4 regions of the Photobacterium sp. GB-72 genome follow, and region 1 is predicted to be linked to each of the others. Evidence: predicted binding sites of a transcription regulator. Region 1 holds the regulator's gene; each other region holds the start of a gene.
The links. Region 1 encodes PurR, which represses purine synthesis genes. Its sites were predicted from a motif close to TNANGNAAACGTTTNCNTNA; they were not measured.
Positions count from the first base shown of each region.

Region 2: the regulator PurR is predicted to act here: its motif matches at 3,531-3,550, upstream of C9J40_RS05305 (NupC/NupG family nucleoside CNT transporter).
Region 3: the regulator PurR is predicted to act here: its motif matches at 4,200-4,219, upstream of pyrD (quinone-dependent dihydroorotate dehydrogenase).
Region 4: the regulator PurR is predicted to act here: its motif matches at 4,074-4,093, upstream of C9J40_RS02300 (inosine/guanosine kinase).

Region 1 is NZ_PYNV01000009.1:74,105-82,351, forward strand. It holds gene C9J40_RS11700 (ABC transporter substrate-binding protein) at 1-806, opposite strand, end outside; gene C9J40_RS11705 (FAD-dependent oxidoreductase) at 845-2,992, opposite strand; gene C9J40_RS11710 (carboxymuconolactone decarboxylase family protein) at 2,985-3,599, opposite strand; gene C9J40_RS11715 (TfoX/Sxy family DNA transformation protein) at 4,059-4,649, opposite strand; cyclic di-GMP riboswitch class I at 4,784-4,874, opposite strand; gene purR (HTH-type transcriptional repressor PurR) at 5,073-6,077, opposite strand; gene C9J40_RS11725 (heme ABC transporter ATP-binding protein) at 6,483-7,322, opposite strand; gene C9J40_RS11730 (iron ABC transporter permease) at 7,319-8,247, opposite strand, start outside.
Region 2 is NZ_PYNV01000002.1:465,051-473,297, reverse strand. It holds gene C9J40_RS05320 (hypothetical protein) at 1-169, opposite strand, end outside; gene C9J40_RS05315 (VWA domain-containing protein) at 357-1,550, shown strand; gene C9J40_RS05310 (lytic transglycosylase F) at 1,547-3,013, shown strand; gene C9J40_RS05305 (NupC/NupG family nucleoside CNT transporter) at 3,689-4,879, shown strand; gene alsS (acetolactate synthase AlsS) at 5,122-6,786, shown strand; gene budA (acetolactate decarboxylase) at 6,799-7,518, shown strand; gene C9J40_RS05290 (alkaline phosphatase) at 7,748-8,247, opposite strand, start outside.
Region 3 is NZ_PYNV01000006.1:158,031-166,277, reverse strand. It holds gene C9J40_RS09555 (NAD-glutamate dehydrogenase) at 1-4,038, shown strand, start outside; gene pyrD (quinone-dependent dihydroorotate dehydrogenase) at 4,387-5,397, shown strand; gene C9J40_RS09545 (cell division protein ZapC) at 5,652-6,191, shown strand; gene rlmKL (bifunctional 23S rRNA (guanine(2069)-N(7))-methyltransferase RlmK/23S rRNA (guanine(2445)-N(2))-methyltransferase RlmL) at 7,177-8,247, shown strand, end outside.
Region 4 is NZ_PYNV01000001.1:528,719-536,965, forward strand. It holds gene C9J40_RS02290 (cation:proton antiporter family protein) at 1-596, shown strand, start outside; gene asnB (asparagine synthase B) at 918-2,588, shown strand; gene C9J40_RS02300 (inosine/guanosine kinase) at 2,667-3,971, opposite strand; gene hemH (ferrochelatase) at 4,119-5,096, opposite strand; gene adk (adenylate kinase) at 5,321-5,965, opposite strand; gene htpG (molecular chaperone HtpG) at 6,107-8,008, opposite strand; gene C9J40_RS02320 (transcriptional regulator) at 8,202-8,247, shown strand, end outside.

The DNA.
Region 1 (8,247 bases):
GTGCCCGCTGGGAACTGTTTACCACCACGCCATGCCACTTTATGGAGCTGATCTAAATAGTGCCAAAGCGGTGCTGTCACGTTATCAAATAGCGTTTTTTCTGCGGGTAATGATAATGGCTGATAGAGTGCTTTTTTATCGTCAGTGAGCTCTAGCAATGCTGCTTTTAAAAAGCTGCTACCATGAAACTCTGGTGGGCGAGGGTAGCTGATCTTACCAGGATTCTTTTGCGCTAATGCTAATAGCTCTTTAAAGCTTTGAGGTGGTTGTTTAAGCACACTGGTATCGTAAATAAAGACGAGTTGACCAACGCCCCAAGGCGCTTCATAGCCTTCTGTTGGTTCGCTGAAATCTTGATCAATAGGTAGCTTAGTATCAACATACTTCCAATTGGGTAACTGTTGAGTAAAAGGGCCGTACAAGAGGTGATGTTGCTTCATTGAACGAAAGTTTTCACCATTGATCCAAACTAAATCAACCCCACCGTTGGTGTTTTTCCCCGCTGTTTTTTCTGCCAGTAGGCGCTGGGTCGTTTCAGCGATATCGGTGACTTTGACTTGCTTTAGAGTTACACCGTAACTTTTTTGTAATTGTTTATCGGCCCATTTTAAATAGTCGTTGATTTCTTGACTGCCACCCCATGCATTGAAGTAGACGGTTTGACCTTTGGCTTTTTGTTCAATTTGTTGCCAGCTTTGACTTTCATTTGCAGGTGCTTTCGTTTCTTCAGCGTAAGCGAAGCTAGAAATTGTTAACGATAACGCGATGCCTTTCGACAAGGCTTTGAGTACATTTTTTTTCATCATCAGAGTTTCGTCCTTTTTAATTCCTTGTACCGAATGACCTATTTACGCATCCATTGATGATAACGTTTAACCATTGCCAATAACTTTTGTGGGGCATTGGCCTGTTTCCATACACCAGCCGTATATTTAGTGGCTTCACTCATGGTGGGGTAAGGGTGAATCGTCGATAAAATCTTATTCAGTCCCAGTTTGTAGCGCATTGCTAAGGTAAATTCCGCCAGTAGTTCGCCGCCATGATGGCCGACAATTGTGACCCCTAAAATCTTATCGCTATTGGGCGGGGTTAGAACTTTAACGAAACCTTCGGCAGCATTGTCGGCAATCGCACGATCTAAATCGGATATAGGGTAAGTATATGTTTGATAATCGATATTTTGTGAAATAGCTTCTTTTTCATTGAGACCAACTCGAGCTAACTCTGGTGCAGTATAGGTAACGGCAGGTAATACCGAGTAATCAGCTTTAAACTTTTTGAATGTACCAAACAAGCTATTTACTGAGGCATACCATGCTTGATGCGCGGCTGCATGAGTTAATTGGAAAGGGCCTGCCACATCACCCACAGCGTATATATTAGGATATTGCGTTTGTAGGTAGTGGTTAACTTTGATAGTCCCTTGTGGGTTAGTTGCTAATTTTAGCTGCTCTAAACCAAAACCTTTGGTATTAGCAACACGACCTAACGCCACAATAACCTGATCAAATTCAACGTCGATCGTTTGCTCTGCCGAAAGATCATCAAGCTTAACGAGGTGATATTGCGCCGCCCCTTTCTCTACAAAACTAGCGGCTTTGTGCTTAAGAAGAACTCTAACGCCTTCATGAGTTAGCTTTTGATAGATTAAATCGGCTGCATCTTTATCTTCACGATTAAGTAGCTGATCTGCCATTTCAACTAAGATGACAGATGCGCCAAGACGATGAAACGCTTGAGCTAATTCACAACCAATAGGACCACCACCCAAAATCAATAATTTTTCAGGTAAAGTATCTAGTTGCCATAGGTTATCGGACGTTAATGGATTGACTGTGTTTAAGCCTGAAATATTGGGCAACAATGGGGAAGCCCCTGTTGCGATAATAATGTTACGTGTGGTGATCACTTTGCCGTTAACTTCTACTTCCCAAGGCGACAAAATCGTCGCGTCACCTTGGACACAATTCACACCAAGCTTGCTGTAACGTTCAATAGAATCATGCGGTTCGATATCTTTGATAACCTTGTGAACACGAGTCATAACGGCTTTAAAGTCGATTTTTTCAATTTTAGCTTCAATACCAAATTGTTTTGCTTGTTGCAGCTCATAAGCGCTATGAGCGACACGGATTAAGGCTTTAGATGGCACACAACCTGTGTTTAAGCAATCGCCGCCCATTTTATGACGCTCAATTAATGTGACTTCCGCTTTTACGGCTGCCGCGATATAGGAGCTGACTAAACCGCCAGCACCCGCACCAATTACCACTAGGTTTTGATCAAATACTGTAGGTTTTTGCCAACCGCTATAAACCTTTTGGCTTTTGATGTAATTAATAATTGTTTTTGCGAGCAGTGGGAAGATCCCGAGTAATACAAGAGATATCAATACAGGAAATGAGATGATTTCGCTCAAACTATTAATGTTACTCAGTTGAGTACCGGCATTCACATAAATAGCAGTTCCAGCCAGCATGCCAAGCTGACTGACAAAGAAGAAGGTACGAGTTTTAATCGGGGTTAAACCCATTAGTAAGTTGATCAGAAAAAACGGCACTACAGGGATTAAACGCAGCGTTAATAGATAAAATGCGCCTTCGTTTTCAATCCCTTGATTAATGGTCGCGAGGCGTTGTCCAAACCGCTGTTGTACCCAGTCTTGCAAAATATAGCGGCTTGATAGAAAAGCCAATGTTGCACCTATTGTGCTGGCAAAAGAAATAATAATAAGGCTAGGCCAAAAACCAAATAATGCCGCTCCAAGCAACGTTAAAATTGCAGCGCCGGGTAAGGAAAGGGCTGTCACGGCAATATAGAGTACAAAGAAAAACAAGTAAGCAGTGAAAAGTTGACTTTCAATCTTTGCTTGTAGGGCTAATTGCTCTTGCTTGATGAACTCAAGGGTAAGGTATTGGCCTAGATCAAAATGTAGCCATAACGCAATAAGGCTGACAATGACCAGCAGCAATAGCGTTTTTTTCTTATTCATTTGCCTGATCCTTTTTCGTTATGTTTTTATCTGATGCTTGCACGTTATCTTGAGCAATATCGTTAGGCGTAATAGGAAGAGAACAAAAGCCTTGTGCTGGCACATCGAGCGCAGTGTTAAATTTCGCCGACAAGTTCTGAAAGCTAACTAAAGCAGTGAGTTCAATAATATCATCACTGCTATACCATTCTTGTAGCGCGACAAGCATTTCATCTGTCACTCGTTTGCCTGTTATTGTCATCGCTTCAGTGTAGACCAACACAGCGCGTTCTTGATCTGTAAACAGCGTAGAGTGTTGCCAGTTGGCGAGTGCTTTAATTTTATCTTCTGAATCACAACGTTCGGCGAGCTTCATACCATTGGCATCAACACAAAAGGCACAATCGTTTAATTGTGAAACACGCACACAGACCAAAGATCGCATGACATCTTGAATCGGTGACTTCTTACGGTCGAGAAAACCAAAAAAACCTGCGACTAACCAAAATAAGACAGGTTTACGTCCCCATAGCTTTGCAGGGTTTAATACTTGACCATAGTGGCGAGCTTGAAGCCATAGCAAAGGCTTTACCCATAAAGAGTCAATTTTTTTGATCGAAATGCGCATGTGATTCCTTAAAAAACACCCTAAAAGTAGGGTTTTATACGATCTTACTCAGTAGCAGTTGTAAACATGTAGACCTTAACAACAGACATTGTATTTCATTTAATGATAAATATTTCTTTTTCTTCAATTGGTTGGTGAAAAAATCAGCAGGAGATAAGACAGTTTAAAGCGCCGCGTTATTTATTAGTGAGAAGATGGGTTATTGGTCGTATTAGCAAATAATTAGGCATGGAATATAAATAAAGATAATTATCATTTATATAAATCAAGGAGTGCAAAACGGAGGGAATTAATTTAATGGCAAAAGTTTGTTATTATGCAATTAAACCAAATAAATATTGAATTTTATAAAGGAAGATAAGGATAATACGGAAATTATTTTTGAAAGGTATACTTAGAAATAAAAGAATGGGGGCTCTTTTATTCCTAAGTATTTTATATTTAAGACAACTTATATTTTTAAGATAAGGCAGATAATAGTTCATTTCGACGTTGCTCAGGAATAACTGACCAATGTTGACCGCTAATTGCGCCTTCCAATGCCCAAAGCAATTCAATACTCAATGGACTTGTTTGTGATTCTTGAAGTGCTTTATATGCGCCAAGAGAGCCCACTGCTAGAAGTTGTTCAATAGTGTTTATGCCTGCTTTTTTAAGCATTCTTTCATTTGATAATCGTAGATTAGGTAAATCTTTAATTCGGTCAGGTACGCAACTCTCCTTTTCTTGCTTGTCTTTTTCTGCTGCATCCAGTGAATACCTACCTTGAGCTACAATCTTTGTGGGTTCATCCCACCATTGGTCGGGTATTGCATAGTGCTTGGTTACAACAGGGAAGCCACGTTTTTTATAAACATAGGGTTCCAAGCCAGCTTGTTTGAATTCCTTTTCAGTTTCAGCATTTGCACGTAAGTGAAGTTTATCGTTCACAACTAATGCAAACATTGTATCACCAGAAAAAATGCCAAAACCGCCAAACATCGACCGTGATTTTATTGAACCAAAATGGTCAAATAATTTTAATGAATCTTTTAATATTGGTTTATCCATGCTTCTACTCGGTGAAAAAATATGAGTGTCACCTAAACATTAAGAGCGAGGAAATAGATTAATTAATCTACACATTGATACTGTCAATATATTGTTAAGTTTGTGTCATAATATTGTCGGTTCAATAATAATCCTTCGGTAACCCCGCTACCTTGAATTATTAACATAATTTTTAGGCCGGTGGTTTTGCGTCTTAATCTTTCAATTAATTTGCCAGTTCGTGACTATATAAAGTTATATTAAATAATACTTTTAATATTAAATCTAAGCTCTCAAAAATGTGATATTGGTTCAGGTATTTGTTCTTAGCTTATTTTAATAAGCTTTATAATTATAAATACTCATGATTGTTTTTTATAAGTAAAAAAAAAGCCAACAAGGTTAACTTATCGGCTTTTCCTTAACATAGAAAGATAAATTTTATTAGTTGAGATCTTTAACCGATTTTCTCTCAACAAGTTTAGGCGTCATTTCAAAGGTTTGACGCTCATGATTCTTGTCTTTCACACGCTCTAGCAAGATTTCGATGGCCTTTTTACCTAAACGACGTTTAGGCTGGTGGATAGTTGTTAGCGGTGGCGCAAAGTAGGGCGCAAGGTCAATGTTATCGTAGCCAATGATTGAGATATCATCAGGAACACGCAGACCTGCCTGTTCAAAGGTACTGATCAGAGCCATAGCCATAATGTCGTTAAAGCAGAAGATAGCAGTAGGGCGATCTTCCATTGCGATAAACTTATGAGCAGCTTCAACGGCTGACTCACACTCAAAGTCACCGTCAAGTAGCCAATTATCATTAACAGTGAGATCTGCTTCTTTCATCGCTTTACGGAAGCCCTTTAGGCGCTCTTGACAAGTAGACTTATCAACTTGTCCAGATAAACAGCCAATTTTCTTATGACCATTTTCAATAAGGTGCTTAGTCGCAATATAACCGCCGTTTTCAGCGTTATCTAGAATATTATCAGTATGTGGGCTTTCTGGGCCCCAGTCCATGATAACCATAGGAAGATCATTTTTACGCTCAAGTAAATCGAGCAGCATTTGATCCAGATCGCTGCACATAACCAATAGGCCATCAACACGCTTTTCAGAAAGCATACGTAAGTAATCACGTTGTTTTTCTAAGTTACCTTCGGTGTTACATAAGATCAGTGTGTAGCCTGCACCATAACAATATTCTTCAACACCATGCACAACTTCGGCAAAAAATGGGTTAGTCGATTTAGTGACTAACATGCCGATAGTACGTGTTGTATTACATTTTAAGCTTCGCGCTACTGCACTTGGGGCGTAGTTAAGTTCATCTACTGCAGCCAAAACTTTTTGTTGCGTTGCTTCTGCAACAAAGCGTGTTTTATTAATCACGTGCGACACTGTAGTAGTTGATACACCTGCCATACGTGCAACGTCTTTAATGGTTGCCATATTTATTCTTCTTATCATGGTCAGATTAGGATCTGACAAAGGTTTTTGATACCAAATTGATTAATTACGTAGTCTATGGCTTACGAGTTCACTCGCAGAGATGAAGATCCTTTAGTTATTAGCTACTTAATTATTCAATTTGATACCGAATTATAGGGTGTTGCAATTATCATGGATCATAAACAACTAAAGCCGCAGTAAAATGCGGCATTAGAAGATAGAAACTATTTTTACACTAATTACACATGTAATCGCTTGCGATCACATTTTACTGTGTGTTTTGCGTTGTGCAATCTTTCTATTCAACTTGATTGAATTAATTGATCATTAACCGTAAAAACTCGATGTTTGTCATGCTAATAGCTTCAATTTATTGTGTATATCTAGTCATTAATAGATAAAACGTTAAAAAACAGAATGATTGGCTGATAAAAGATAAGGAAAATCACCACTTGGATGAGTATGAACACTGACAGGCCAACCATATAAGGTATCTATTACTTCAGGAGTAAGAACTTGTGTTGGCGTGCCGTCGGCTTTTATTTCTCCTTCGTTAAGGAAAATCATCCGATCAGTGTATTGGGCTGCAAGGTTTAAATCGTGCAATACCACAATTACAGCGGCGCCTTGTATAGCCATATTTTGGGCAATTTGTAAGGTGTGGTGCTGGTGGGCGAGATCGAGTGCTGAGGTGGGTTCATCTAACATCAAGATACATTTATCACCGGCTTTACTGAGTTGTGTTAAAACCCGGGCAAGGTGTACACGCTGTTTTTCACCCCCCGATAAGGTGGGGTAGAGACGTTTAGCTAAATTGTTAATATCAACGTATTGCATGCTTGATGCTGTTGCATCTTTCAGTTCAGGCGAAGTGAGCTGCAATGGAATTGCGCCTAGCTCGACAACTTCTTTCGCGGTAAAGGCAAACGATAATGCGCTATGTTGTGGAAGGACACCTAAGTGACATGCCAATTCTTCCCGAGCCCAATTATTAAGCGGTTGATCAAAGAAAGAAACCGTGCCTGATTTTGGCGTAATCTCCCCACATAATACTTTTAACAGGGTACTTTTACCTGCACCGTTTGGCCCAAGTAATGCGGTGACTTCTCCTGCGTGAATATCAATATCAAGATGATTTAGCAGGACTTTATCACCGAATTGTAATGATAAGTCGCGAGCCTGAATAACACAGACTTTGTCGCTACTTGCTGTAAAATCGACCTTTGCTGAATGATTTAACGTCATGACATCTGACTCTTTTGATTAACTAATAAATAGATAAAGAAAGGCGCGCCTAACATGGCGGTGATGATCCCAACCGGCAGCTCTTGAGGCGAGAATGCGCTTCGAGCAATCATATCGGCAACCAAGAGGATTAAGCCGCCAAGTAAAGCCGAAATTGGCAATAAGGTTTTATGATTTGGACCTGTTAGCATTCTACCCACATGAGGAATAACCAAGCCAATAAAGCCAATCGGGCCACAAACGGCAACAGTCATACCCACTCCCGCAGCACATGTAATAATTAAATTACGTTTTAGTTTTTGCGTGTTAACCCCCATATGTCGAGCTTCAGCTTCGCCTAATAACAACGCGTTTAAATTACTGGTATGACGATAAAAATAGGTAAAGAGTAACCCGAATGTGCAATAGGCGAGAATAATGCCTGTCCATGTTGCACCAGCCAGTGAACCCATTGACCACAATGATAAATCACGTAAGGCTTGATCGTCGGCAACATAATTGAGTAACCCAAGCCCTGCGCCTGAAATTGCGGTTATCGCGACACCAGCGAGTAGCATGATCATCACCGATGTGCCGTTTTTATCTGTGCCTAAGCGATAAACTAAAACGGTGCTGATTGCGCCGCCAATAAAGGCAAAAATAGGCACAATAGCGAAGTTTAAAAGCTGAGGGAATGATGCGGTGAGAGGGGCAAATAAGACAATGGCCAATGCAGCACCTAAGCCTGCACCGCCCGTGATTCCGATGATCCCAGGATCTGCAAGCGGGTTGCGAAACAGTCCCTGTAGTACAGCGCCACATACAGCTAAAATTGCACCGATAGCAAAACAGAGAAGCGTACGTGGTAAACGAATTTGATGGATCACTAGGCTGACATGTTTAGCAAGTTCATGATCACCGGGTAATAGTGCTAACAAACTTTGTT
Region 2 (8,247 bases), on a different contig from region 1:
GCCCATTAATAATCGCCAAACCTGATGATTCATTTAAAACTTCAGGCAAATTTGCCAGCACATCAACGTCTAAAGGCTTACGTACTGAATACGTAGACGCTGAACTACAACCTGATAAACCGAGTAACACTACCATCAGATAGATGTTTTTTTTAAATATATCCGCCACTGACACTAACCTATTAAATTTAAAATGCGTGATGACTTAGCATGTTTTTATTACCATTAGCTTGTTATTGGAAACCACAAATATTGCCTCAAACTCGGCACAAATAGCACTTACCAACCATACTTAGAGAATTAGTTTTTAGTGTACGCTGACATTTAGCACTTAATATATTGATATGCGAGATATTATGCTGATACGACTATTAATGCTCAGTTTTCTTCTGGTGGTCTCTATTCCTACCTACAGTAGCAGTGATAAAAAGCCACCAGCACTCGTATTGCCTGAGATTTTACAACCAGAACAAACAAATAATAATAACACGCCCATACCTTTTACTCGTACAGGCCCCACAATTCAAGTCGCGATCTTACTCGATGCTAGTGGTTCTATGGGAGGATTAATTAATCAGGCAAGAGAGCAGATCTGGTCAATCATTAATGCCATCGCAACAGCCAATAAACATGATCGCCCTGTTACTTTACAAGTTGCATTGTTTGAATATGGTGTTGAACATCAATCAAAATATGATGGTTATTTACGTTTACTCTCACCACTCACCTCAGATCTTGACCAATTTTCAGAAGCACTATTTGCAATAAAGATTGGAGGGAGTAAAGAATATGCGCCACAAGTAATTCAAGAGGCAACAAACCGTTTACAGTGGAGCCCCCATCAAGACGATCTTCGTTTAATCATCATTGCAGGTAATGAAGAGTTTCAACAAGGTGATATTCCGATTAGCCATGCTATTCCTCTAGCAGTCAGTAAAGATATCATCATCAACACCTTATATTGCGGCCCCCATTTAAAAGGTCGTAAATTACAGTGGGCAACACCTGCACTGCTGAGTCATGGCAAATATTTGAATATCGACCATAACAAGAAAGCCCCCCATATTGAGACCCCTTACGACGATGATATCATCCAACTGGGCCGTAAAATTAATGACACTTACATCGGTTATGGTACAAAAGGGGCAAGTAAGAAAAGCCAGCAAATCGCTCAAGATATGAATGCATCAAGCCTTTCTAAATCTAGTAGCACAGAGCGCAGTATTGCCAAAGCAGGAAAGCAGTATAAAACACAAGATTGGGATTTGATTTCGCTTGCCCAACAAAATTTAGAACAAGGTGTAGCGTTCGCGAAAAAAGATCAACAGCACTATCATGGATTAAATGAGCAACAAATCACCGAAAAGCTTAAACAACAAATCGCACAAAGAGTACAGCTGAAACAACAGATATCAACGTTAGAGCAAAAACGAAAACACTTCATAAAACAATCGAAAAATGAGAACACAAAGGCTAAGGATGATTTGGGAAATGCGATTATTTTAACCATACAGGATCAAGCTAAATCAAAAGGCTTTAGTTTCCTATGAACGTTCGACTAAAAAGGCTGTTATTACCTTTATGGGTATATCTGGCTTTACTCTTTACTTCCAGCACTACTTTAGGCTTAGCACTGTCCCCGCTCACAGGCCCAACTTACACTGGCGATCTTAGCGTCCTTGAAAAAAAAAGGGTGCTAAGAGTATTAGTTTCGGCTGACTTAGGTTTTTACTATATTGAAGATGGTCTTCCAAAAGGCATTATCGCTGAATTACTTCACCACTTTGAGTTAGATATTCATAAAACTTATCCAAAACTCAATATTCAAGTGATCCCTGTACATCGAGATCAACTCATCAAATTCTTAATTACTGGATATGGTGATCTTGCCGTCGCTAATTTAACCATTACTGAACAGCGCAAAAAGCAAGTCGCCTTTAGTGAGCCTGTACTTACCAATATTTCAGAAGTTATTATTAATAATATTGATTCACCTGAAATTACAAAAATAGAGCAACTCAGCGATCAAGATATCTGGGTAAGAAAAAGTTCGAGCTACTATCAAAGCCTACTTGAAGTCAATAATCGTCTATTACTCCAACGCCTAGCGCCAATGAAGATCCATTTTTTAGAAGAAACACTGCAAGATTATGAGTTGTTGGAAATGGTTAATCTCGGGTTGATGAATATGACCGTTTTAGATGATCATAAGATGAAAATATGGAACAAGATATTACCAAAATTACGCATGAATTCTGCTTTCGTTTTAAGGAAAAACGGTGAAATAGCCTGGGCAATGAGAAAAGATAGCCCTAAATTAATGAAATTAGTTAATAGGTATATTGAACAAATAAAATCAGGGTCATTATTAGGAAATGTTATTTATAACAAGTATTTAAATAATCAAGGCTGGATAACAAACCTATTGAACCATAGTAATATGGATAAAATGGAAAAACTTTCTGATCTGTTTTTTAAATATTCTACGGAATATGATTTTGATTATTTAATGATGATGGCTCAGGGTTTCCAAGAATCAGGGCTTAATCAGCATAAAGTCTCCAATAAAGGTGCCGTTGGCATCATGCAAGTACTACCAAGTACAGCAAGAGATCGATATATAAATATTCCTAACATTTATATAGCAAGTAATAATGTTCATGCGGGTATAAAGTATATGCGCTATATCCAAAATAATTACTTAGATGATAGCAGTCTAACCTATGATAATAGAATGTATATGACACTCGCCTCTTATAATGCAGGACCTGGCAATATTAGAAAAATGCGACGTTATGCAAAGGAAAAAGGCTATAACCCTGATATATGGTTTAATAATGTTGAAATTATTACCAGGAGATATATAGGCAAACAACCTGTTGTCTACGTTACAAATATAAATCGTTATTACATTGTCTATAAACAATTAATGCGTTTAAAAAAATACCGCCAGAAAGGTGTCCGACCTTTTGTTCCACCTTACCGGTTTAATGTCCCTACCATTCTTGAATAAGTATACTTACTTACGTTGAGTCGCCTTTCGTTTAGACGATCAACGTAAGTTAGCCATACATGCATTATTTAGCCTTTAAGCTTTTATTCAATCTTGTTTCATTACGCTGATCGTGTCGATGGAAGTACCATAGCTTACGATTTTTAGAGGATTTTTTCATCGTTTCTATTCCACTAAATTATCACGAATATAATATTTCATTTTGTAAGACAAATGAATATTAAGTGCAGCATTGAATCATATTTAAAAAATTCTGAAATTTATTTATCTAAAATATTATTTTCCATATTTATTAAACATAATAAAAAATAACATTTGATATACACAGAGACTACAATTGCCTATTTAATCATCGTGTTTTTACCGATTGGACTACTGCGATATTCCAAAACCACTAAAAAGTATTTTTCAATCATATTACAGGTGAGATTCAGTTCACAGTTATGCTCATTTGGCATGTTGATGATACAGTTATATGAGCGTATAACGACAACCCAGTAATGACAGGGCTCTTTCGAACTGCAATCGTTTGCCGCAATCGTAATTCATCTAAGCACGTAATAGTGACAGAAAATTACGCGACCCAAAAGTGAGACTTAAGTCACTTTTAGAGAGAAAGAAATATTTAAACATAAGTATATATCTTGATAAGAATCACACTGAGAGCAACCAAACATGGTCTATCTACATTTCGTTTTAGGGTTAATCGTTATCGCAGCCCTAGCACTTGTTGCAAGTAATAACCGTAAAAACATCAAGTACAGATATATTATTCAGCTACTGCTTATTGAAATGGGATTAGCCTACTTCTTGCTTAACTCCTCAATGGGTACAGGGATCGTTAAAGAGTTTGCTGATGGATTTAATGGATTACTCAATTTTGCCGCAGAAGGGACAAATTTCGTCTTTGGTAACCTATCTAACAATGATGGCTTTAACTTCTTCTTAAGTGTTCTAATGCCAATCGTATTCATTTCAGCACTGATTGGTATTCTTCAGCACATCAAAGTTTTGCCATATGTCATAAAAGGCCTTGGATATTTATTATCAAAAGTTAATGGCATGGGTAAACTTGAATCCTTTAACGCTATTAGTGCCTTAATGGTCGGTCAATCTGAAAACTTCATCACCTATAAAGATATTCTCGGTAGAATGTCTGAGCGTCGCATGTACACGTTAGCGGCAACAGCCATGTCAACCGTATCGATGTCTATTGTCGGTTCTTACATGAAGCTAATCGATCCTAAATACGTCGTGGCTGCCTTGTTTCTAAACATGTTTAGTACCTTCATTATTCTCTCTATCATTAACCCATATGACCACGAAGCAGAGATGAATATTGATGAGATGATGGCGGCTGAAAGTGGTGAGAAACTGACGTTCTTTGAAATGTTAGGAGAATATATTCTTACTGGTTTTAAAGTCGCGGTTATTGTAGCGGCAATGCTGATTGGTTTTATCGCGCTAATTTCAATGATTAATGCCGGCTTTGATGCTGCATTCGGTATTAGCTTCCAAGATGTTATTGGCTACGCTTTCTATCCATTTGCATGGATCATGGGTATCCCTGCTCATGAAGCCCTACAAGCAGGTAGTATCATGGCAACCAAGCTTGTTGCTAACGAATTTGTAGCAATGCTGTCACTACAAAAACAAGTAAGTGAATTAACACCGCACACCGTAGGTATTGTTTCTATCTTCCTTGTGTCATTCGCTAACTTTAGCTCTATCGGTATTATTGCTGGTGCTGTAAAAGGGGTGAACGAAGAAAAAGGTAATATGGTGGCACGTTTTGGTTTACGTTTGCTTTACGGTTCAACGCTCGTTAGTTTTCTATCAGCGTTAATTGCAGGCATCATGATTTAATCGTTGTCATTGCCATTCCTCCCTTAAAATGCCGGTCTTTTCTAATATGAAGGCTGGCATTTTTATTACATCGTAAATTCCCCCTCCCCTTATTTATCTGTAAATTGAGAATTTAACTTTCATTTTCAGTTATTTGATTTGTATGATGAATGTATAGAATTGTGCCACTCATCACATAAAATTCGAATTCACGAACAATGTCCTGAGCCTATTAACTTAATAAATATAATTTTGAGGCTTATATGTCGGATAAAACCGTCTCTGGTGCTGAACTGGTTGTTGAAACTTTAAATGCACATAACATTCCACACATTTTTGGTATTCCAGGTGCAAAGGTGGATGCTGTTTTCGATGCTGTTTGTGATAACGGACCTGAAATCATTATTTGTCATCATGAACAAAATGCAGCGTTTATGGCAGCAGCAACAGGGCGTTTAACGGGTAAAGCAGGCATTTGTTTAGCGACCTCTGGCCCGGGCGCATCAAACCTTGTCACAGGCGTTGCAACAGCGAACAGTGAAGGTGATCCTGTGGTTGCACTTGCAGGTGCTGTACCGCTTTCGATGTATTCTCACAATACTCACCAATCCATGGATACCCGTTCACTGTTTACTCCTATCACCAAATTTTCAGCAGAAGTGATGGATAGCGGCTCGGTATCTGATGTTGTACATAAAGCTTTTCGTATTGCAGAGCAACCTACCCAAGGTGCTAGCTTTGTTAGTCTACCGCAAGATATTCTAACTAACCGTATTCCTTACCAACCAGTACAACAGCCTAATCCAATTTTGTTCGGTGGTGCACACCCACAAGCTATTCGTCAGGCTGCTGATCGCATTAATGCTGCAAAAAATCCGGTGTTATTACTGGGTATGGATGCAAGCCAGCCTTTTGTTACTGATGCCATTCGCCAACTACTCAAACAAACACCAATTGCCGTTGTGAATACGTTTGCCGCAGCTGGGGTTATTTCTCATGATTTATACAACTGCTTTTTAGGTCGAGTGGGCTTATTTAAAAACCAACCCGGTGATATTGCGTTAAACAGCGCAGACTTAATCATCACCATTGGTTATAGCCCCATTGAATACGATCCGATTCTTTGGAATAAAGATGCAAATACCCCAATTATTCATATTGGTTATCAACAAGCAGATTTAGAAATTAGCTATAACCCTGTTTGTGAAGTTGTGGGTGACTTAGCGGTGTCTGTTACGTCTATTGCTTCTGAATTAGATAAGCGAGAATCCTTAGAAAGTAACCAACAAATCCAATTATTACGCCACGATTTACAACATATTATGCAGATGGGGATAAATAAAACCTCATCAAACGGCGTTCACCCACTTCGTTTTGTTCATGATTTACGTCGCTTTGTCAGTGACGACACCACTGTATGTTGTGATGTAGGCTCTATCTATATTTGGATGGCACGTTACTTCCACAGCTTTGAACCTCGTCGTTTATTGTTCAGTAATGGTCAACAAACATTGGGCGTCGCTTTACCTTGGGCAATTGCAGCTTCCCTTCTTCACCCTAATGAAAAAGTCATTTCCATGTCTGGTGATGGTGGCTTCCTATTCTCATCAATGGAATTAGCCACGGCCGTGCGTCATAAATGTAATATCGTTCACTTTGTTTGGACTGATCACTGTTATGACATGGTTAAGATCCAACAGCTTAAAAAGTATGGTCGAGAGAGTGCTGTCAGCTTTATAGGTCCTGATATTGTTAAGTACGCAGAAAGTTTCGGCGCACATGGTTTAGCGATCAATACTGCCGATGATATTGAGCCTGTTATGCGAAAAGCTATGAACTTAAGTGGCCCAGTATTGGTTAACGTCAATGTTGATTATAGCGATAACAGTCGCCTACTTGATCAACTTCATCCATGCCAACAAGATTAATAGGAGCATCACATGAGTGCCGAAACACATAACAAAACGTTCTACCAAACCTCAATGATGAGTGCATTAATTGCAGGCTTATATCAAGGTGATTTCACAATTGGTCAGTTATTAGATCATGGTAACTTTGGCATTGGTACCTTTAACGATCTTGACGGTGAAATGATTGTAATGGGTGATGACGTTTACCAACTTACAAGCACAGGCGATGTTCATCTTGTTGATCACGATATCACCACACCATTTGCTTCGGTTGTTAACTTTGAGCCAAAAGCAAAACTGAGTTTAATTGAACTAAGTAAAAAAGAATTTGAAACGTGCTTAGAGCAAGATCTACTCGCTCACAACGCGATTAATGCCATCCGTTTAACAGGTAAGTTCTCGTATGTTAAAACACGTACAGTGCCGGCTCAGCACCGTCCATATCCACCTATGGTTGAAGTTGTTAAACATCAACCTATTGCTGAAATGACGCATGTTTCAGGTGTGATGATTGGTTTTAAAATACCAGACTATATGATTGGTATTAATGTGCCGGGGTTCCACTTTCACTTTATTAGTGATGATCGTACTCAAGGTGGTCATGTGAGTGACTTTATTCTCACAGAAGGTAATGTTGAAGTTGAAATATTTAAAGATTTCCACCTTCGTATGCCCGCCTCACAAGAATTTGATCGCGCAGATCTTCACCCTGAAGATCTGCAAACTGCGATCCATGTAACTGAGAAATAAACATTGAAAAGATTAGGCATTTCTTAATGACAAAAGGAGCGTTTATTAACGCTCCTTTTCTTTTATCTCTTATTTTTCATACAGCCTAAAGTCACTCTGATCAAATACCCATGTTTGCGCAGGATTGCCAGGTAATGAAACGGTAATTTCTTTATTAGTAAATAAAATAACCTGACTCATTCACCAAACGGCAATTCATCAGGTTATTCATTGTTAATTATAAATAGGTTTATCTGACCATTAATCCATTTTGGGTCACCAGCTTCTGAGTTTCTACTTGGTACTCTTTCTCTTTTACCGTCGAAACAAAGTGCCACGTTGAAAGCACTTGCTGATGATCAAGATCTAAACGAATAAAACCACGTTGTTTTAAATTAACCCATTGAAGTTCTGAAACTAATTGGGGTAGGATAAATTCCATCTGCCCAATAGTTTGCAAATCTAACCCTAAATATTTTTCTAATCCGGGAGAGGTCACCGAGCTTGTTGCAAACTCAATCCCCACCCCATTTCCTTTATGATCACTTAATTCACTACACCAAGCATTGTGGCTATCGCCTGCTAGCGTGATAAGTTGTTTATTTAACGTTGTCGTCATGCCGTATAACCATTCACGCTCCATATAAAACCCGTCCCAAGCATCTAAATTATATGGAAGTAAATATGGGTCTGAACTTGGATCAGCTAAATAGGTATTAATTGCATTCTGTACCGCGATCATCGCAGCTG
Region 3 (8,247 bases), on a different contig from region 1:
GCACGGCCACTTAATTTATCCAGTTTACCTGAATCAGCGCGTATTGAAGCGCAAAAGCCCGATCTGCTTATTCTCACCAAAAGTAATGCTAAATCTCGTATTCATCGTCCCGCTTACATTGATTATATCGGTATTAAACGATTTGACAGTAAAGGTAATGTCATTGGTGAACATCGCTTTATTGGTCTATATGCGTCGACGGCTTACCATCAAACAGCAATGAACATTCCATTGATCCGTAATCGGGTAAAACGAATACTCAACGCCAGTGGGTATTCGGAAGGCTCGCATTCTTGGAAAGCGCTCAATAATGTATTAGAAACTTATCCCAGAGATGAACTTATTCAAGCAAAAGAAGAGGAAATGCTTGAGGTGGGAGTAGGCGTAGTACGAATGCAAGATCGTGACATGCTGCGATTGTTTGTAAGACGGGATCCTTTTGGGCGTTTTTTTTCCTGCATGGTCTATGTTGCCAAAGAGCGTTATGACACGGAGCTTAGGCGTAAGATCCAAAGTGTTTTAAAAGACTATCTTGGTTCATCACAAACTGTTGAGTTCACAACCTTTTTTTCTGTGAGTCCATTAGCTCGTACGCACTACATCGTTAGGGTAAAGAACAATAATTTCGATGTAGATGTTAAATCGATAGAGCATAATTTAGTTGTCGCTGTTGCCTCGTGGGAAGATCGTTTAACCCAGTCGTTAGTGGCTAACTTTGGCGAAAGCAAAGGGATCCCAATTGCCAAAAATTATGCGCGTGCTTTTCCTCGATCTTATAAAGAGCAAATGCTACCTGGCTCTGCAGTAGCAGATGTTTTACAGCTAGAAGGGCTGAATGAAGATAATAAATTAGGCATGTTATTTTATCGACCACAAGAGGAATCAGCAGACTCATCGATTGTAAAATTGAAGCTTTTTCACCGTAATGAACCGATTCATTTATCTGATGTTATGCCAATGCTTGAAAATCTAGGTTTGCGGGTCATTGGTGAATCACCATATCAAGTGATCACTGCGGATGGTGTCGTTAATTGGATCTTAGATTTTGCGATGTTACATCATGTTAGAAATGGATTTGACCTATCAGAAGCAAGAGATCGTTTTCAAAATGCTTTTTCTGATATTTGGCATGGAGAGCTTGAAAGTGATGGTTTTAACCGTTTAGTGCTGCGTTCTGGTTTGTCTGGTAGAGAAATTACCATATTGCGCAGTTATGCTCGTTATATGCGACAAGTTGGCTTTCCATTTAGCCAGCAGTATATAGAAGAGACACTGTCTAATCATTGTCAGCTAGCTTGTTATTTGGTGTCGTTGTTTAAATTACGCTTTGATCCCAAAGCGAAATATAGTGAGAAAGCAGAACAGTTATTGATCAAAAAGATCGTAGAGCGATTAGAGAATGTCGAGAGTTTAGATGACGACAGGATCATTCGTCGTTATATGGATATGATCTTAGCAACCCTCAGAACGAACTTTTATCAAAAAACAGATACCGGTAAGCCAAAAGCATGGCTATCACTCAAACTCAATCCATCATCTATCCCTGAAATTCCAGCTCCAATTCCTCGTTACGAGATATTTGTTTATGCCCCCGATGTGGAAGGTGTCCATTTGCGCGGGGGAAAAGTTGCGCGTGGTGGTTTACGTTGGTCAGACAGGCAAGAAGATTACCGCACAGAAATATTAGGACTAGTCAAAGCACAACAGGTTAAAAATACGGTAATTGTGCCTGTTGGTGCGAAAGGTGGCTTTATTTGCAAACGGCAGCCTCAATTAACAACACGTGAAGAGATAGCTGCAGAGGGATTACATTGTTATCAACGTTTTATCTGTGGGCTGCTTGATGTAACAGACAATATCTTAGAGGGTAAACGGTATCCACCAGCAAATGTCGTTTGTCATGATGAAGATGATCCTTATTTAGTGGTTGCGGCGGATAAAGGCACGGCAACATTTTCAGATATCGCCAATTCATTGGCTGCTGATTATGATTTTTGGCTAGGTGATGCCTTTGCTTCTGGCGGATCTAATGGTTATGACCATAAACAAATGGGAATAACAGCGAAAGGAGCTTGGGAGTCAGTTAAGCGGCATTTTAGAGAGATAGGTATAGATTGCCAAACAACAGATTTTAGCTGTGTCGGCATTGGTGATATGGCGGGTGATGTGTTTGGTAACGGGATGTTGTTATCAAAACATATTCGTTTATTAGCGGCCTTTAATCATCAGCATATCTTTATTGATCCAGATCCGGATCCTGCCGCAAGTTGGTTAGAACGCAAACGTCTTTTTGAACTTAAACGATCGAGTTGGGAAGATTATGATCGTGAAGTTTTATCTGAAGGTGGGGCGATATTTTCACGTAAAAGTAAAGCGATTAAGCTTGTACCTATTGTGCAAACTTTACTGCAAACGCGTAAGCAAAGTTGCACACCTAATGAGTTGATACATCTTATATTACAAATGCAGGTCGATTTATTGTGGAATGGTGGTATAGGAACATACATAAAATCGACTAAAGAGACTCACACCGATGTTGGTGATCGCACCAATGATGCTGTTAGGGTTAATGGTTCTCAACTTGCAGCAAAAATTGTAGGTGAAGGGGGAAACTTAGGCTTAACCCAGTTAGGTCGAGTTGAATTTGCGAAAGCTGGTGGTCGAGTGAATACCGATTTTATCGATAATGTTGGTGGGGTTGATTGCTCAGATAATGAAGTGAACATCAAAATTTTACTCAATAGCCTAGTGACCGCTGATGAGCTGACATTTAAACAGCGTAATAGTATTTTAGAAAAGATGGAAGATGAGGTTGCTGACATTGTATTAGATGATGCCTATCGCCAAAGTGAATCTATTTCAGTAACAGAGCAACAGCAAGTACAACTATTAAAGGAACAAACGCGGTTTATTCATTTACTGGAACGACAGGGCAAATTGGATCGAAGCCTGGAATGTTTACCTGATGATGAAACATTAGTAGAGCGTGAAAAGGCAGGGATTGGCTTAACACGACCAGAAATTGCTGTGCTGGTGGCTTACGGTAAAATGGTGTTAAAAGAAAAACTCGTTAATCACGATATAGCCAGTGATCCTTATCATTCCCGTCTTTTACCTGCTTACTTCCCTCAATTTTTACAAGATAACTACAGATCACAAATGGAAAACCATCCATTACGACGTGAATTAATCGCAACATCATTAGCTAATTTGATGTCGAATGAAATGGGATGCAATTTTGTTACTCGGCTGCAAGAAGAAACGGGGGCAACGATAAATGAAATTTCAGCCTCTTACTCAATAGGGCGTGAGATCTTTAAGTTTGACCAGATTTTTAGTGAAATTAGAGCATTAGATAATCAAGTTTCAGCACAAACGCAATATGACATGCTTTATCGTTCAAGGCGTATGTTGCGTCGGGTCACACGATGGTTCCTACGCAATAGAGAGCACAAGTTAGGTATAGAACAACAAATTGTATTCTATCAACCTTTTGTTGAGCAGTTACGAAATGAATTAGATAGTTACCTTGTAACTGAAGAAGTGGTAGAGCATGAAGAGCAAGCGAATGAAATGATCCGCAAAGGGGTACCTGAGCGGTTGGCCAAAAACATTTCACGCTTAACCAGTTTATATTCAGCCATGGATATAGCGCAAATTGCAAAAGAAATGGACGTTAACATATCGCATATTGCAAGAGTGTACTTTGTACTAGGAGCGCAACTATCACTTCATTGGTTCTTAAAGCAAATTCAAAACCAAGCTGTTGAGAATAATTGGCAAGCATTAGCAAGAGCTTCATTTCGTGAAGATCTAGATTGGCAACAAAGACAATTAACAACAGCGGTTATAATGACAAGTACTGCTAAGCCAGAAGAAAGTATATCACTATGGATGGAACAACATAAAAAAGCGGTTGATCGATGGGAGAGTGTACTGGCTGAATTTAAAGTCGGTAATGCGCATGAGTTTGCAAAGTTCTCTGTCGCTTTACGTGAATTAACCATTCTAAATCTCAACTCAAGGCCGATACAGTAGTCAGTGTACTTTATAGTCACCGCCTAATAAGATGGTATAAGCTACGGTGTAACATATATGGTGACAATGTAACTTTTTTACGATGTTATTATGTTACATTGTCACTATTTAAGTATTAACAATAAGGTTATAAAAATAATACGTTACTTTTTTCAGAGCTAAAAAGAAAACGATTGCTTTTATGTGTAATAATTTGTGAAACTACGAAACTATAACTTATTGTTAAACAAAGGTTTAATTTCTAAGTTACTGTTTTATTGACAATAATCAAAAAAATAACGATTGAAGTTAACAGAATAACTGTGAATAATACCATCCCGTTTATTCGGGACTTATTTTGGAGTTACAATGTTATACCGCATCGCACGTTCTGCTATTTTTCAGTTGGATGCTGAAAAAGCACACGACCTCGCTATTGAGAACTTTTCTCGCTTTACTGGCACTCCATTAGAACTTTTCTACCGACAAAATCTTCCTGCACGTCCTGTCGAAGTTATGGGGCTTACATTCAAAAACCCTGTTGGCTTAGCGGCTGGTCTTGATAAAAACGGCGAATGTATTGATGCATTTGGTGAAATGGGTTTCGGCTTTGTTGAAGTAGGGACCGTGACACCTCGTCCACAGCCTGGTAATGATAAACCTCGTCTTTTCCGTTTGATCCCAGCAGAAGGCATTATCAACCGTTTTGGTTTTAATAACCTTGGTGTTGATAATCTTGTTGAGAATGTAAAGAAAGCAAAATTTGACGGCATCATTGGTATTAATATCGGTAAAAATAAAGATACACCGATAGAAAAGGGTGTTGAAGATTACATTATTTGTATGGAAAAAGTTTATCAATATGCTGGTTATATTGCTGTAAATATTTCGTCACCGAATACACCGGGATTACGTAGCTTACAATATGGTGAAGCTTTAGATGATCTGCTTTCCCAGCTTAAAGCTAAACAAGCTGAATTAGCGAAACAACATGATAAGTATGTTCCTCTAGCACTTAAGATCGCTCCCGATCTTGATGATCATGAGATTCAACAGGTATGTGATTCTTTGATCCGTAATAATATAGATGGTGTGATTGGAACAAATACCACATTGGATCGCTCTTTGGTTCAAGGGATGGAACATTGTGATGAAGCGGGGGGCTTAAGCGGTCGTCCTTTGCAAAACAAGAGTACTGAAGTTATTCGAAAAATGTCAGAAGCATTAAATGGCGCAGTACCAATCATTGGTGTCGGTGGTATTGACTCTGCAATGGCTGCTCGCGAGAAGATGATGGTTGGTGCAAGCCTAGTACAGGTTTATTCTGGCTTTATTTATCATGGCCCACGTTTAGTTAAAGATATTGTAAACGGTCTTTAACTGTTGGCTATCGCTCTCGTACTGAAGTATTAAATTTAAATATCTTCTGACATACGAAAACCCAGCTTAGTGAATACTAGGCTGGGTTTTTAATTATGTACTTAGTCTATTTGTATCAAATATACATCTGATTTACTCGTGATAGAACCGCTATTTTCCCCTTTTATTTTATGAATACGCGAGTAGAATTAAGCTAAAATTTAAACATATGATCACAGATACAAAATAAATCACTGTCTTTCAGGAGTAAGAACGTGTTAAAGCCAGATAATTCATGGAAATGGTATTTTGACGCTGAAATGAATTCACTCATGCTTGAGTTGAATGACGATATGCTTTTCCGTGTATCGTTACCAAGTAAGCTGCTTACCCCAGAAGCTAAAATAAGTGATTTTTTTAATGTTGATGATATTGAAGCTTATCAAAACTTCCAAGAGCAGATTGCTCATCTGCCAATTTCTGCAGCTAGAAAATGTGAATTAGCATTAAATGCTACAGCCGCACGACGTTTCCATAAGCCTATGATGCCAAAAAGTTGGTATTTCGCACCTCAACAAGGTGTAGAGCCGTTACAGGGACAAGTTATTACTTTAATGACGGCTTCTTGTACTGCCCATTACGTTGTGATTGAAAACAGTGGGGTCGCGAGTCTCTGTATGCTTGCTGATGTTGCTACTGTTGATTTAGACGGCCTTAAAAGCATGGAGTTCTGCGAAACCATTAAAGTTATGAATGATCGAATGGCTCCCTGTTTTGTAGAAACTGAACAGCGACATTTTGCGCTTGTCGGTTAGTCGTTTCTTCATCTCATATTTTTGTCGTATATCCTTATCAGTCTCCCGGTAGATAGCAGTATTTGTTATCTTTTGTAGTAAAAGCCCATTAAATTTAGGCTAATTTGCTATCTTTCTTATGCTGTCTAGTACGGCCTCCCTTAGTATATTTGCATGCTTTTCTCTATTAGATGGTGAGAAAGATATCACCTTTTATTGAGATAGTTATCGTCCAAATCTCTCATTTTTATATCCATTTTCTTTGTAACTAACGATAACAACATAACTACTGTTATCTACATACCGCATCATCAATTTCTGTAATTCGTGATAGTTACGCTTCCTTGTAGGTATTCAAGATAGGTTAGAGCGTATATTTGTATTCGTTAACTGACTTCATTGCTACTCAGCAAGGTATATCCACCATTTTTCTGGTTAAAAATTACACTAAAAATATGTCATAGATCTCAAAATTCTTATATATAGCCAGACAATTCTTACTGCTTTATTTAAGTAAAACCTGATGGATTATGACGTTAATTTCTTTGTTACATTACGTTTGATTGACAATCCCTTCCTCTTTTTCCTGCGTTAACAGTGAAGTAGTGGTTGTGTAATAGCGTTGGAATAATTTATTCCACCAAAGGGCGGGTGATAATATTGAATAGGGGTATTTAGCGTAAAAAAATTTTAATTTCTTGAATGTTAAAGATAAATCAAATGTCACTCAGGGTGAGAAATTGCTTTGAGGGTGGTTTTCATTATTCCAGATTAATGATTTGTTCTTTGTTTGATGAGAATCGTTAAATATGACTTTTAGCGTTGTATTGGTCGCAAGTTTTGCAGGTAAGTGAAGATGTTTGTTGTTACATCCTCTTTGATTGAGAACGTACTGATTGAAGAATGAATTTTTTTTCCTAAATGAGCCATTTCATTATGGTTTTGACGAGGCATTTTTTGTGATTTCAGTTATAATTCCTCGCAATATTAGTGTGAAAAGAACTCCATGAATCAATATCTAGCGATTACTTCCCGCGGCCTTGAAAATTTGCTTGCGGATGAATTAGAACAATTAGGTGCACAGAACATTCAAGTTGTGCATGCCGGTGTCCGTTTCAAAGCAGAACAAGCAACAGCTTACCGTTGTTGTCTATGGACACGAATCTCATCACGTATCATTCAAGTACTGAGTGAATTTAACGTTCGTGATGATATGGACTTGTACTTAGGTGCAACAGCTATCAACTGGATGAACTATTTTGATAGCAATACACGTATTGTGGTCGATTTTAATGGTACTAACCGCGAAATCCGTAATAGCCAATACGGTGCAATGAAAATTAAAGATGCGATTGTAGACCGATTTACAAAAGCGGATTTACGTCGTCCTAATATCGACCGTGAGCGTCCTGATCTACGTATTCATATGCGTCTATCTGGTGAGAAAGGTATTCTTGGTCTTGATATGGCAGGTAGCGGTTTACACCAACGTGGTTACCGTAGTGAAGCGGGTAAAGCACCACTGCGTGAAACCCATGCTGCTGCACTTGTTATGAAAAGTGGCTGGACACCAGAACAAGCATTGTTAGATCCAATGTGTGGTTCAGGTACTTTAGTGATTGAAGCTGCGATGATAGCCGCTGAAATTGCACCAGGTCTTAAACGTAAGTGTTGGGGCTTTGAATCAATCAAAGACTTTGACCAAGAAGCTTGGTTAGAGATCCATGCAGAAGCAACGGTTAAATCTCGTCGTGGTCCTGCAAAAGTCACGACCAAGTTCTTTGGTCGTGAAATGGATCGTCGTGTATTAGCGATTGCTCGTGATAATGCGGGTCGTGCTGGTGTTAAAGATCTGATTGATTTTGAATATGGCGATGCCACACAGCTTGTTCGCCCTGAAGGGTTCGAAACAGGCATTATTCTTTGTAACCCTCCATATGGTGAACGTTTAGGTACAACCCCTGAACTTATTGCATTGTACAAAGAATTTGGTAACCGTTTAAAACTCGCTTTTGCGGGTTCTGTTGCTGCCATTTATTCAGGTTCGAACGAATTGTTAAGTTGTATGCGTATGCGT
Region 4 (8,247 bases), on a different contig from region 1:
TTTTAGTGGCTATCGCTATTGCCGTTTCTTTTTCATTTTTGCTCGCAGCCCCTCTCAACAGCGTGAGCCATAAACTTTATACAGAAGCATCAAAATGGCTAAAAGAATTTGAACCAGAAAAACTCAACGCCGATGACAAACTGATCGATCTTGGACAATCAAAAGTGTTAATTCTTGGTATGGGTCGAATAGGCACGGGGGCATATGATGAGTTACAAGCACGTTACGGCAAGCAAATCATAGGCGTTGAAACCCGAGAGGAATCCGCAGAGAAGCAACGCAAAGAAGGACGTAATGTTATTCAAGGCGATGCGACTGATCCTGATTTTTGGGCGCGGGTGATCAGCAAAGAACGTATAACTCTTATTTTATTAGCAATGCCTCATAGTCAGGCGAATGTTTATGCCTTGGAGCAAATTAAAGCTCGTCATTTCCAAGGTAAAATAGCAGCAATTGCTCAGTACAATGATGATGAAGAGTTACTGTATGAACAAGGTATTGATGCCGTCTTCAACATCTTCAATGAGGCTGGCAGTGGTTTTGCTCGTAATGTATGTGATCACTTAAAGCCAGACATAACAGCAATCAAATCATAATCCTATAAGTACGCCCCCCTTATTTCGCAGCAAAAAATAAACAGTGGTAACAACTACTGTTTATTTTTTTTAAACAAAAAGCCAAACAAATTAGATTTAATTCAGTTAAAGGCGCTTTTACTGAATGATATTCACCTAAGGCGTTTTATTTTAATCGATTGAAGATTTTTTATTGCAATTTACTTCAGAATACGCAATTTTAACAATCAAAGAGAAACGCACATAAATAAAAAGTTTTATTTTCATTATATAAACCTTTCGGTTACATCTGTGTTTCTAAGATTTATGGATATAAAAAGATAACGTTGGAGTGGTATTACTATGTGTTCTGTATTTGGGATCCTAGACATTAAAAGCGACGCAGCAGCATTGCGTCCTATCGCATTAGAAATGTCGAAAAAGCTTCGTCACCGCGGCCCAGACTGGTCAGGTATTTATGCATCAGAACATGCCATTCTTGCGCATGAGCGTCTAGCGATTGTTGGCTTAAACAGTGGTGCACAACCGCTATATAGCCCAGATAAAAAATTAATTCTTGCGGTTAACGGTGAAATCTACAACCACAAAGAAATCCGTGCTCGCTATGAAGGTAAATACGATTTCCAAACAGATTCAGATTGTGAAGTTATTCTTGCGCTATACCAAGATATGGGCGAAGAGTTACTTGAAGAGCTTAACGGTATTTTCGCCTTTGTACTGTACGATGAAGAAAAAGATACTTACCTTGTAGGTCGTGATCACATTGGTATTATTCCGTTGTACCAAGGCTTTGACGAAAACGGTAACTACTATGTTGCATCAGAAATGAAAGCGCTGGTACCTGTGTGTAAAACAGTGAGTGAATTCCCTCCTGGTTGTTACTACGGTAGTGCTGATGCCGAGCCACAACGGTATTACACCCGTGATTGGAATGAATACGCAGCCGTACAAGGTAACTCAACCAGCAAAGAAGAATTAACTGAAGCATTAGAAGCCGCTATTAAGCGTCAGTTAATGACAGATGTACCTTACGGTGTACTACTATCAGGTGGTTTAGATTCATCAATTACATCAGCTGTGGCAAAACGCTTTGCTGCAATGCGTATTGAGGATAATGACCAATCTGAAGCATGGTGGCCTCAACTTCACTCTTTTGCCGTGGGTCTTGAAGGTGCCCCTGATTTAAAAGCAGCGCGTGAAGTTGCAGATAAAATTGGTACCGTTCACCATGAAATGACTTACACGATTCAAGAAGGTCTAGATGCTATCCGTGATGTGATTTATCACATTGAAACTTACGATGTGACAACCATTCGTGCTTCTACCCCAATGTTCCTAATGGGTCGTAAAATCAAGGCAATGGGTATCAAGATGGTACTTTCTGGTGAAGGTGCAGATGAAATCTTTGGTGGCTACTTATACTTCCATAAAGCACCGAACGCGAAAGAGTTCCATGAAGAAACTGTACGTAAATTGCTTGCTCTGAACATGTTTGACTGTGCACGAGCAAACAAATCGTTAGCGGCATGGGGTGTTGAAGGCCGAGTACCATTCCTAGATAAAGAATTTATCGATGTGGCAATGCGTCTGAACCCTGAAGATAAAATGTGTGGTAACGGTAAGATGGAAAAACACATCTTACGTGAGTGTTTTGAGCACTACCTACCAGAATCTATCGCATGGCGTCAAAAAGAGCAGTTCTCTGATGGTGTAGGTTACAGCTGGATTGATACGCTAAAAGAAGTGGCTGAAGAAAAAGTAACGGATCAACAGCTTGAAACAGCGGCTTACCGCTTCCCTTACAACACACCAACAACCAAAGAAGGTTACGCATACCGTGAGATCTTTGAAGAGTTGTTCCCGCTAGAAAGTGCGGCAAAATGTGTACCGGGTGGTCCATCGATTGCTTGTTCAAGTGCAAAAGCGATTGAATGGGATGAGAGCTTTAAGAACGCAGCAGACCCATCAGGTCGTGCAGTAGCAGCTGTACATAACGAAGCTTATAAAAAATAAGTTTGCTCTAAACTGCAGCTAATAAAAAACCGCCAAGCACGAAAATGTGTTGGCGGTTTTTTTATATCTATATGAAACTTAACGTTCCCAGTATGCTTCTTCCAAACTATCTTCACGCTCTGGCAGACCACGAGATAAACGTGGAGAATACTGAGCCAAGACTTCGTAGCTTACACGGTTTGAATATAAACAAACCTGTGAGAACGATGAATAAGTTAGGAAAGAATGTTGGTGCTTACTCGAGTTCGGCACGTTTTCTTTATGGTAGCGGTTTGCAGACATATCATGCAGTAATGCTGAAAGTGCACCATCACCAGCACCGTTAGTATTCTTAATACGCTCAGGACCGCCCATATAAGGAGCAATATGTGAATACGCCTTAATTGGATTCTCACACGCCGTTTTAAGCATTGGTCGGCTAAATTCATAGCGGTTAAACTCAGCAATATCACCTGGAAGTAACGGTAAACTTGTTTCACGCTTAGCGTTATCATCAGTGTAACCTGCGGTATATAAACCTACAGGGCCTGCAGTACAAAGAACAAGATCAACCCATTCTAATGCTTTATCAGCTGCTACAAGCGGATCAGACTCACCAGTTAACGCTTCACCTTCATCTTCATTCATTGCAACAACTGTTACATGATCACGAAGGAAGTCGCGCCACCATTGTGGATCGTCTTGAATAACGAACTTTGTACCTAATGTTAATACCACGGGTACATCGTATTTTTTCGCATATTCAATGGCGCGCATTGTGGCCGCTGGCATAGGATCGCCAGGCTTACAACGCACTAAATACGCCGTTAACACAAGTGCAGACGCATTTTCAAACACATGTTCAGGAATGCTATCAGGTTCAAGTTGGTTCATCTTACCTTCGTTGATAGCGAAGGTACGTTCACCGTCTTTTGAAATAAGAGCAAAACAACGACCAATAGGACCGTCAACAGGTTGAAGGTAGTTCATATCCATGCGGCTTGATGTATTACAAAGGTAACGGTACGCGTAACTACCGATCTCAATGTCTTTACTCATCACGCCTAGAAGAACAGATTTATCATCCGCTAACACAGAATAGTTGTGTAGCGTATTACCAATCGTGCCACCAGCAAACTCGTGAGTAACAAGGTTGTTCTCTTTTAGCTCTTGATATAGCGCTTCTGCTTTTTCATCAGTAATAACCAACGAATGGCCTTTACTTAACTCATAGCGTTCCAGGAATTCATCATCCACATAAGCTTCAATATCTACCAATGTTTGGTCAATACCGACAACATGAGTACGTGCTAGACGCTTCTCTTGTTTCGTTTGACTTAAAAGTGGATCGCGAGCATGTACCGGAAAGTAATGCTTAGATTTTCGTTGGCCTGGAAATTTCATGTCTATGCGCTATCAAGTTGTAAATTTTGCGAATTCTATCACAGAATATAGAACATAAAAGCAAAAGCTCTCATTGGTTTTGAGATATATCAACACAAATGAGAGCGTAAACGTTATCGTCAATGTAAGTTACAGAATAAAAACTGACTATTCCCAACCTTGAACATGTTGTTTCACCAAGTCTTCCATCATTGTAATATGTGCCTGGCTATCATTAAGGCAAGGGATCAAATTAAATTCTACCCCACCCGCTTCAATGAACACTTCTTTGCACTGCTCTGCAATTTCTTCAAGGGTTTCTAAACAATCAACAGAGAACGCAGGACACATTACATCAAGACGTTTTACGCCTTTCTCAGCCAATGATTTTATCGTGCCTTCCGTATACGGTTTTAACCATTCTTCACGTCCAAAAATAGACTGATAGCTCATGCTCATTTTTTCACGCGGCATCTCAAGCATCTTCGCTAATAGCTCCGTTGTACCATTACAATGATCGGGATACGGATCGCCATTATCAGCATAACGTTTAGGAATACCGTGATATGAACATAATAAGTAATCAGGCTCGCCTTTTTCTGCCCACACCGTTTTAGCCGTCTCGGCTAACGCTGAAATATAATCAGGGTGATCGTAATAATGATTAATAAAGCGCAACTCTGGGATATACGATATGGACTTTAAGTCTTTCGCAATACGATCAAATACAGCAGCTGTGGTAGTACCTGAATACTGAGGATATAACGGTAAAACTAAAACCTTATCACAACCTTGCTGCTTTAGACGCTCCAAACCAGCCTGAGTACTCGGATTACCATAAGTCATACCCAGTTCAACTGGGACTTGAAGTATCTCTGTTAATGCTTTTTGTTGGCGTTTTGAATACACCATCAATGGTGAGCCATCTTCCATCCAAACAGATTGATATAATTTAGCAACTTTCGGTGAGCGAATCGGCAAAATTACGCCGTGTAAAATGGGGCACCATAACCAGCGAGTCATATCGACGACACGGTGATCGTGTAAAAATTGAGATAGAAATTGTTTCACCCCAGCCGCCGTCGGTGCATCAGGCGTACCTAAGTTAACTAACAATACACCGTATTTTTTATTGTCTTTATTCATCGGTTTTCGCTCTTATCTGTCCTAAACCAAGCTTTCTGATCAAAAAAGATTAATCATGCAACCGAAGCTAAACGAAGGCTGATCGCTTTTAGATCACTTTGATCAGAAAAAGACGTATCCCGCCTTTATTAACCCCTATTTAAACCATAAAAAAACGGACTATACCAATAGGTAAGCCCGTTTTTTTCATTGTTACAAGCTATCTAAAACAGCCTATATCAATATTAAGCTAATGCTTTTTCTAGCTCAGCGCTCACTTCAGCAACAGGAAGTGTACCATCAAACTTAAGGTATTTCGTGTTACCCGCTGCCGCTTCTTTACCATAGTACTCGATAAGAGGTGCAGTTTGTGTGTGGTAAACATTTAGACGTGCACGAACTGTTTCTTCTTTGTCGTCTTCACGGATAACAAGATCTTCACCTGTTACGTCATCTTTACCTTCAACCTTTGGTGGGTTGTAAACAGCGTGGTAAGTACGACCAGAAGGAAGGTGAGCACGACGACCCGCCATACGCTCAACGATCACATCGTCAGCCACATCAAACTCGATAACGTAATCAACGTTAACACCGTTTTCTTTTAGACCATCAGCTTGAGGAATTGTGCGTGGGAAACCATCTAGTAGGAAGCCTTTTGCGCAATCATCTGCCGCAATACGCTCTTTTACAAGACCAAGGATGATATCGTCAGATACCAATTGACCTGCATCGATCACTGATTTCGCTTGCTTGCCTAGTTCAGTACCCGCTTTGATAGCTGCACGTAGCATGTCACCAGTTGAAATTTGAGGAATACCAAACTTTTCCATGATGAATTGAGCTTGAGTACCTTTACCTGCACCTGGAGCGCCCAGAAGAATGATGCGCATTGTGATCCCCTTTAATAGAGTGGAATTTTTGCAAAAAAGTGAAAATACACTGAATAAGCGAGACTCGCAAGCCCAGTACAATGACTGGGCTTGGTTTACATGCTTTATCAGAATAGTATTTGATACAAGCAAGTTATTTGGTTATTTAATCAGCAACTTGTTAATTGCAGCAAGGAACTGAGAAGGATCTTCCATCGTACCGCGTTCAGCTAACATCGCTTCACCTAGCAAGAATTCAACCCAACGACCAAACACTTCTTCATCTGCTTCATCTGCCATTTTCTTAACCAATGCATGCTCAGGGTTTAATTCAAAAATGTATTGAACCTCTGGCGCATCATGACCCGCTGCTGCTAGCAGTTTCGCCATTTGGGTACCCATTTCGTTTTCATCTGTCACAACAACTGCTGGTGTGTCATGAAGTTTGAACGTTGCACGTACATCTTTTACACGTGTGCCTAAGTAACCTTTTGTACGCTCAGTCACTGAAGCAAACTCTTTTTCCGTCTCTTTTTGCTTCTCTTTCACTGCTTCATCGTCAAAGCTTGAAAGATCAAGATCAGATTTAGTAATCGCTTGGAACTGCTTGCCTTCAAATTCTGGCAAGTGGCCCATTAGGTACTCATCAATACGATCGTACATCAAAATCACTTCCAACCCTTTAGCACGGAATTGCTCTAGGTGTGGGCTATGTTTCGCTGCATTAAAATTATCTGCGGTTAGATAATAAATCTTATCTTGGTTTTCTTTCATGCGGCTCACGTAATCGGCAAGCGATACTGTTTGCTCTTGTGAGTCATTTTCTGTTGAGCTAAAGCGTAGCAAGTTGGCAATTTTGTCACGATTAGCAAAATCTTCAGCTAACCCTTCTTTTAATACCTGACCAAACGCTTTCCAGAACGTCTGATACTTATCAGCATCATTTTTCGCCATACGCTCAAGCATTTGCAACACGCGCTTGGTACACGCTTTACGTAGCGCTTGAGTTACCTTGTTATCTTGTAGAATTTCGCGCGATACGTTCAGTGGCAGATCGTTTGAATCAATTAAGCCGCGCACGAAGCGAAGGTATGTCGGCATAAACTGCTGTGCATCATCCATAATAAATACACGTTGTACATACAGTTTTAAGCCATGCTGACCATCACGATTATTCAGATCCCAAGGTGCCGTCGACGGGATGTAAAGCAGACTAGTGTAATCTTGCTTACCTTCAACGCGGTTATGTGACCATACCAAAGGCTCTGCGTAATCATGCGCAACGTGATTGTAGAATTCTTTATATTCTTCCTCACTGATGTCGGACTTATTACGTGTCCACAATGCTTGGGCCTTATTTATCTGATCCCACTTTGTTCCTGTTACTTTACCTTCTTCGTCTTTTTCTTCGGTTTGAATAAGAACAGGAATACCAATATGGTCTGAATACTTACCCACGATTTCACGTAAGCGATACTCATTTAAAAACTCTTTATCATCTTCACGTAGATGCAAGATAATATCAGTACCACGATTCGCTTTAGTGATAGTTTCAATACTGTAATCACCTTCACCAGCAGACTGCCAACTTACCGCTTCATCAGCCGCAACATCAGCTGCACGTGTATTAACCGTTACCGAATCTGCCACAATGAATGCTGAGTAAAAACCCACACCAAACTGACCAATTAATTGCGAATCTTTACTTTCATCTTCTTTTAGCTGAGAGAAGAATTCTTTCGTACCTGATTTAGCAATTGTGCCTAAATGCTCAATCGCCTGCTCACGAGTCATACCAATACCATTATCACTAATAGTTAATGTACCCGCTTGCTCATTGATTGATAACTTAACGCATAGGTTAGAATCGTCACCATACAAATCAGACTGTGATAAGGCTTTAAAACGTAGCTTATCTGCCGCATCAGACGCATTTGAGATCAATTCACGTAAGAAAATCTCTTTATTCGAGTAAAGTGAATGGATCATTAGGTGAAGTAATTGTTTTACTTCCGACTGAAAACCACGAGTTTCCTTATTTTTATCAACTACTTGCTCGCTCATCTCTACTCCATTGGAAATTGTTAGGTGTTATTTTTAAGATAAATATGGTCAAACGGTATAATTTCAACCTAAAATAACACGATTTTTATTTTTTATATTTTTTCAGATTCCGTTTTATATTTTTAGATTAAGAAACCATTCAGCAAACTTATAGAACAATGAATAATTAGAAGATCATTGCTAAGGTTAAAAAATGCCCACACACGCAAAAAAGTTTTTAATCGGACAACGATTCATTT